DNA from 2 places in the Acidovorax sp. LjRoot117 genome. Region 2 is predicted to be linked to the other one. Evidence: riboswitches for the same ligand, from Rfam matches in the RefSeq annotation. Region 2 holds a riboswitch; the other holds the start of a gene.
What was found. Region 2 has a riboswitch for glycine ahead of gcvT (glycine cleavage system aminomethyltransferase GcvT). Riboswitches for the same ligand answer to the same signal wherever they lie in the genome.
Positions count from the first base shown of each region.

Region 1: it holds a riboswitch for glycine, as region 2 does, so the genes downstream of both, ACSQ3D_RS24130 (D-amino acid dehydrogenase) here and gcvT (glycine cleavage system aminomethyltransferase GcvT) in region 2, are expected to answer to the same signal.

Region 1 is NZ_CAXUPO020000014.1:2,923-6,325, forward strand. It holds gene ACSQ3D_RS24120 (sulfite oxidase) at 1-106, shown strand, start outside; gene ACSQ3D_RS24125 (c-type cytochrome) at 103-438, shown strand; gene ACSQ3D_RS24130 (D-amino acid dehydrogenase) at 551-1,867, opposite strand; glycine riboswitch at 1,961-2,081, opposite strand; gene ACSQ3D_RS24135 (CMD domain-containing protein) at 2,271-3,403, opposite strand, start outside.
Region 2 is NZ_CAXUPO020000002.1:614,337-617,739, reverse strand. It holds gene ACSQ3D_RS08165 (TRAP transporter small permease) at 1-409, shown strand, start outside; gene ACSQ3D_RS08160 (TRAP transporter large permease) at 406-1,701, shown strand; glycine riboswitch at 1,743-1,833, shown strand; glycine riboswitch at 1,847-1,977, shown strand; gene gcvT (glycine cleavage system aminomethyltransferase GcvT) at 2,033-3,175, shown strand; gene gcvH (glycine cleavage system protein GcvH) at 3,282-3,403, shown strand, end outside.

The sequences.
Region 1 (3,403 bases), on a different contig from region 2:
CACCGACGCGGCGGGCACGGTGCAGGCCGAGCAGCGCGACGAGAACGTGGGCGGCTACAACAACGCCAGCTGGCGCGACCACGCCGTGACCATCACGGCAGCATGATGGGGCGCCTGTTTGCGACGCTGGCTGTAGCCTTGCCCTTAGGGCTGGGGGCGGGCGCCGGCTGGGCCGCCGATGCCGCCGAGCTGGCGCGCGGCAAGGAGCTCTTCACCAAGATCCAGCCCGCCTGCGCCGTGTGCCACACGCTGCAGGCCGCGGGTGCCGAAGGCCAGGTGGGCCCGGTGCTCGACGAGCTCAAGCCCGATGCGCCGCGCGTGCTTCGGGCGCTGAAGGCGGGCATCGGTGTCATGCCTTCGTATGCCGAGCGCATGAGCGAGAAGGACATGAAGGCGGTGGCGAGCTTCGTGGCGCACGCCACCGGGGCTGCCAAGTAGACGAGGCGCGACGGCATTCGGTTGCCGCCCTCGGTGCTTTTCACCGCCGTGCAAGGCAACCGCGCGACCTCACGGGGCCGCGCGGCGTGGTCATGCTGTGCCCTAGCCGTGCTCAGGCCGTGGTGCGCGTCGGCAGCAGCGCCGCAGGGCGAGGGCTGCGCTCCAGTCCCTGAAAGTCGAAGTCCACCTGCGGCACCCGCCCGCTCACGATGTCGGCCAGCGCCTGGCCCGAGCCGCAGGCGTGCGTCCAGCCCAGCGTGCCGTGGCCGGTGTTGAGGAACAGGTTGGCGAGCTTCGTCTTGCCGATCAGCGGCACGTTGCTCGGCGTGGCGGGGCGCAGGCCGGTCCAGAACTGCGCCTGGCTGGCGTCGCCCGCACCGGGAAAAAGCTGCTCCACGCGCCGCACGATGGCGTCGCAGCGAACTTGGTTCAGGTGGCGGTCGTAGCCGTTCAACTCCGCCGTGCCTGCGATGCGCAGCCGGTCGCCCTGCGCGCTGGTGTAGCGCGAGAACACGAGCTTGAACTCGTCGTCCGTCAGGCTCACCTGGTGGGCCCGGGCCGCGTCCTTCACCGGCATGGTCACCGAATAGCCCTTGGCCGGGTAGATCGGCAGGCGAATGCCCAGCGGCTGCGCGAGCAGCGGGCTGAACGAGCCCATGGCCAGCACGAAGGCATCGCCCTGCACGCGCTCGAAGCGGCCCTCGGGCGTGGTCACCTCCACATGGTCGATGCGCCCCCCGGCCTCGCGCAGCGCGGTGATGTGGTGGCCCAGCCGGAACTGCACGCCCGCCGCCTCGCAGAGGGCGGCCAGCGCGCGCGTGAACTGGTTCGCGTCGCCCGATTCATCCTCGGCGGTGAAGGTGGCGCCCGCGAGCTGTGGGCGGATGTGGGCCAAGGCCGGCTCGATGCGCACGGCCTCGTCGGCGCTGATGACCTGGCGCTCGCAGCCCAGGGCGCGCATCTGCTCCGCGGGGGCCAGGGCGCCGTCGAACTCCTTGGCGTTGGTGTAGAAGTGCAGGATGCCCTGGGTGCGCTGGTCGTACTGGATGCCGGTGGCCGCGCGCAGCTGCTGCAGCACGCTGCGGCTGTAGGTGCCCAGGCTCACGATCTGCTCGATGTTGTGGCGCGTGCGCGCCGGCGTGCAGTTGCGCAGAAAGGCCAGGCCCCAGAGCCACTGGCGCATGTCGGCGCGCAGGCGGAACAGCAGCGGCGCGTCTTCCTGGCCCAGCCACTGCAGCACCTTGAGCGGTGCGCTCGGGTTGGCCCAGGGCTCGGCGTGGCTCACCGAGATCTGCCCGCCGTTGGCAAAGCTGGTCTCGGCGCCGGGCGCGCCCTGGCGGTCGATGACGGTCACGTCGTGGCCGAGTTGCGAGAGGAAGTAAGCCGAAGTCACGCCGAGCAAGCCGGCGCCAAGAACGATCACGCGCATGGTTCAGAACCTTTTGAAGGTCTACCGCCTGCCAGGCGTGCGCTACCAGCTATGAATTCAATAGCAATGCAGCTGGCGCACGTCTGCCAGGCTGCCGCTCCCCCTGTCCTTGGTACCTGAGAGATTCACCGCCGCGCCCACATGGCGTGCGGTTTGCTCCTTCGGTGCGCCACCACGCCGATAAGGGGTGGGGCGGCTCTCCAGACGGCTTTGATGAATGGGCAGTACGGGACCTGAGCGTGTATGGGAGTTTGCGCCTTCGGTGCAGCAGCGGGTGGTGCCCGCCGTGCTCTCCTGCTGGGCGGATTCTAGGCGCGGCCTCGCACCCGTGGCCGCGCCGCAGGCGCTAATGCACCGCAACGTTTGCTGATGCAACAGGCCGCTGAAGCCGGCCCGAAGCGGTTCAGGCGCCCTGCGGGAAGACGGCCTCGCCCAGGTTGAGCATGAGGCGGTTGGCCCAGGCGAACAGGGCGCTGGCGTGAAGCGCATCCAGAATCTCCAGGTCCGACAGGCCCGCCGCGCGCAGCGGCTGCAGGTGCTGCGCACCGAAGGTGCCGGGGCTGCGGGTGAGTGCCAGCGCGGCCTGCACGATGGCGCGCTCGCGGGCGTTGGTGCCCGCCTGGTCGGGGTCGGCAAAGATCTGCGCCATCACGTCGTTGCGCCGCGCCAGTTGCTCGAAGCGCTGGGCATGCACCGAGGCGCAGTACACGCAGCCATTGGCGCGCGACACCGCCGTGCTGGCCACCTCGCGCTCAGCGCGGGAGAGGCCGCCGGGCGCGTACATGATGGCGTTGAAGGCCTGCGAGCGCTCCGACAGCACACGGGCTTGGTGCACCAGCAGCAGGTAAAAATCCGAGCTGCGCGCCTTGGGGTGGCTCAGGTCCAGCACCGCCTGCTGCTCGGGCGTGGCGATGGCGGGGTCCACCACCTCCAGCCACGAAGCCCAGCCCAGCGTCTCGCTGGTGTAGCCGTTCAAACGCAGCGGCTCGCCGGGTGCGGGCAGGTTGGCAGGGTGCACGAAGGGCGCGGCCTCGGCGGTGTCCGGTGCGGGCGGCGCATCGCCTTCGCCACCCAGCGCGTCCAGCGCCGCCAAGCCCGCCACCAAGCGCAGCTGGTACGTCACGAAACCGATGAGCTGCGCCAGCAGCACCGTGTCCGGCACCGACAGGCCGGCGGCGGGCAGTGCCAGCAGGGCGGCGCGGTCGCTGCGGTCCGGGTGGGTGGCGAGCGTGCGGGTGAACTGGGCCACGGCCTGCAGGCGCGCGTCGGCGGGGGTGCTGCCGGGGTGTTGCAGCAATTCCTGCAGTGGCTGCGAGAGCACGGTGTGGGCGGTGCTTTTCAGTACCTGGTCGCGGTAGTGCGCTGCCAGCAGGGGCATGCCGCTGGCCTCGGCGATATCGCTGGCCACCCACAGGCGCTCGGTATGGCTCAGCGTGCCGGACAGGTCGGCGCTGAACAGGGCGTCGTAGCAGCCCTGCGTGGCCACGGCCACCTTGTCGCGCGCATGGCGCGTGGCGAACGCGGGCCGCTCGGGGG
Region 2 (3,403 bases):
CGTGACCCACAACTCGCTGGAGTGGGCTGAAGAGGTCTCGCGCCACATGATGATCTGGCTGACCTTTCTGGGCGCCGGGCCGGTGCTGCGCTACGGCGGCCACATTGCGGTGGAGAACCTGCAGGACGCCCTGCCCCGCGCAGGCGGCATTGCCATCCGGGCGGTGGTGGCCGCGCTGCTGTTCGCCTTCTTCGGCTTCATGGTCTGGTACGGCTGGCTGTACATGCAGCGCACCATGTTCCAGATGACGGCCGTGACGCAGGTGCCCTTCGCCTACATCTACAGCGCCATGCTGATCGGCGGGGTGTTGCTCATCGTGCACTTTGCGTTCGTCGTGCGTGGCTATGTGCTCGACCGCACCTTCGCGGCCGATGAGCACTTCGATGCGAATGCGAGTGCCTCACTATGAGCGCGTCCATCATCCTCATCGTTTCGGCCTGCCTGTTCCTGGCCATCGGCGTGCCGGTGGCGTTTGCCCTGGGCCTGGCCACCGCGGCCACGCTGATCCTGGCCGAGAGCTACCCGCTGATGGTGCTGCTCAAGGAGACCTTCACCGGCATCGACAGCTTTCCGCTGATGGCCGTGCCGTTCTTCATTCTGGCGGCCGAGCTCATGAGCGGCGGCTCGCTGACCGAGGTGCTGCTGCGCTTCGCCGGCCAGTTTGTGGGCCACAAGCGCGGCGGGCTGGGCTACACCAACGTGGTGTCGCTGACGTTCTTCTCGGGCATCTCGGGCTCGGCACTGGCCGATGCGGCCGGCCCGGGCTCGATGCTGATCCGCATGATGGACAAGGCGGGCTACGACCGTTCGTATGCAGCGGCGCTCACCGCGTCCACTGCCATCGTGGGGCCCATCATTCCGCCGTCCATCATCATGATCATCTATGCGCTGCAGGATGAAACGGTGTCGGTGGGTGCGCTGTTCGTGGCCGGCCTGCTGCCGGGCCTGCTGATCGCGGTGGCCATGTGCATCGTGAACTTCCATGTGTCGAAGAAGCGCAACTACAAGGGCGACGGCAAGATGCCGCCCATGGCCGAAATCCTGACCACCACCTGGAAGGCGCTGCCCGCCATCTTGCTGCCCGTGGTGATCCTGGGCGGCATGCGTGCAGGCTGGTTCACACCCACCGAGGCCTCGGTGGTGGCCGTGTTCTACGCGCTGGTGTGCGGCAAGTTCGTCTACCGCACGCTGCAGTGGAAGGCCCTGCCCGACATCCTGGCGCGCTCGGCCCTGCTGTCGGCGTCGGTGCTGATCATCATCGGGCTGTCGGCCGCGTTCGCGTGGATTTTGACCATCGAGGGCATTCCGCAGCAGATGGCCGAGTGGCTCATCAGCATGAACCTGTCGCCCTGGATGTTCCTCATCATCGTGAACATCTTTCTGCTGCTGTTCGGCATCTTCATTGAGCCGCTGCCGGGGGTGATGGTGCTTGCGCCCATCCTCGCGCCCGTGGCCGTGAAGCTGGGCGTGGACCCGGTGCACTTCGCGATGATCGTGATCTACAACCTCACGCTCGGGATGATCACGCCGCCGGTGGGAGGGCTACTCTTCGTCACCTGCAATGTCTCCCGCGTGCCGATGTCGCAACTGGTGCGCGAGCTGGTGCCCTTCCTGTGGGCGCATGGCGTGGTGCTGGTGATGCTGACCTTCATCCCGCAACTGTCCACCTGGCTGCCGAAGGTGTGGGGTTTCATCAAGTAGCGGGGCTTTCCAGCGGGGGTGCCAGGCGCCAGCGGATATACTGGCGCCCGTCAGGAGAGAGCCCCCTTCGCGGGGGCCGCCGAAGGCGCAGGGACAACCCGAACGCTCAGGCAAAAGGACTGGCAACCGCCCGCAGTGATGCGGGCGTTTCCTTGCTGGAGAGAGATGGACCGCCGGTCACACCGCGCGCGGCACCCATCCACCGAAGGAGCAAGCCGCACGGCCAGCCAGGGCGCTGCGGTGAATCTCTCAGGTAAAGCGGACAGCAGGGCAAATACCGTGGCCTGGTACAGGCTGCGGCTTTCATTTGCCTTGTCCTGAGAAGCCCGCCATGTCCGCCACCGCTCCCCTGCTCACCACGCCCCTGAACGCACTGCACATCGAGCTGGGCGCCCGCATGGTGCCGTTCGCCGGCTATTCCATGCCCGTGCAGTACCCGGCCGGCCTCATGGCCGAGCACCTGCACACCCGCACCGCAGCGGGGCTGTTCGATGTCTCCCACATGGGCCAGCTCAAGCTCGTCGGCCCGGACGCTGCGGCCGCCTTCGAAACCCTGATGCCGGTCGATGTGATCGACCTGCCCGTGGGCAAGCAGCGCTACGGCCTGCTGCTGACCGATGAGGGCACGGTCATCGACGACCTGATGTTCTTCAACCAGGGCACGGTCGAAGGCGAGCCCACCCTGTTCGTCATCGTCAACGGCGCCTGCAAGGTGGGCGACATCGCCCACATAGAGGCCCGCATCGGCCAGCGCTGCCAGGTGGTGCCCATGCCCGACCATGCGCTGCTGGCGCTGCAAGGCCCGCAGGCGGTCACCGCCCTTGCCCGCCTGGCGCCGGGTGTGGACCAGCTGGTGTTCATGACCGGCGGCGCGTTCGACATTGCGGGCTGCGACTGCTTCGTCACCCGCAGCGGCTACACCGGCGAAGACGGCTTTGAAATCTCGGTGCCCGCAGTCCAGGCCGACACCCTGGCGCGGGCGCTGCTGGCCCAGCCCGAAGTCAAACCCATCGGCCTGGGCGCGCGCAACTCGCTGCGCCTGGAAGCGGGCCTGTGCCTGTACGGCAACGACATCGACACCACCACCACACCGCCCGAAGCGGCCCTGAACTGGGCCATCCAGAAGGTGCGCCGCACCGGCGGCGCACGGGCGGGCGGCTTTCCAGGCGCGGACAAGGTCCTCGCGCAGATCGACAACCCCGCCACCCTGCAACGCAAGCGCGTCGGCCTCGTGGCGCTGGAGCGCGTGCCCGTGCGCGAGCACACCGAACTGCAGAGTACCGACGGCCAGAAGATCGGCGAAGTCACGAGCGGCCTGCTCGGCCCCACGGTGAACGAGCCAGTGGCCATGGGCTACGTCGTCCCTGAATTCGCCGCCATCGGCACGCGCGTGAACGCCATCGTGCGCGGCAAGGCCGTGCCGATGGAGGTGCGTGCCATGCCGTTCACCCCCGCGCGCTACTACCGCGGCTGAACCCCCGCATTCGTTTGCCGCGCATTGCATCGCCTGCGCCCCAGCCCGGCTACAGTGGCAGCTGGCATCGGCACTTTTTTAGACAACCCTTTTTTCTGGAGCCCCCATGACTGTCAAGTATTCCAAGGACCACGAGTGGATCGACATCTCCGACCACGAAGCCGCCACCGTCGGCATCACGCTGCATGCGCAGGACGCGCTGGGCGACGTGGTGTTCGTGGACCTGCC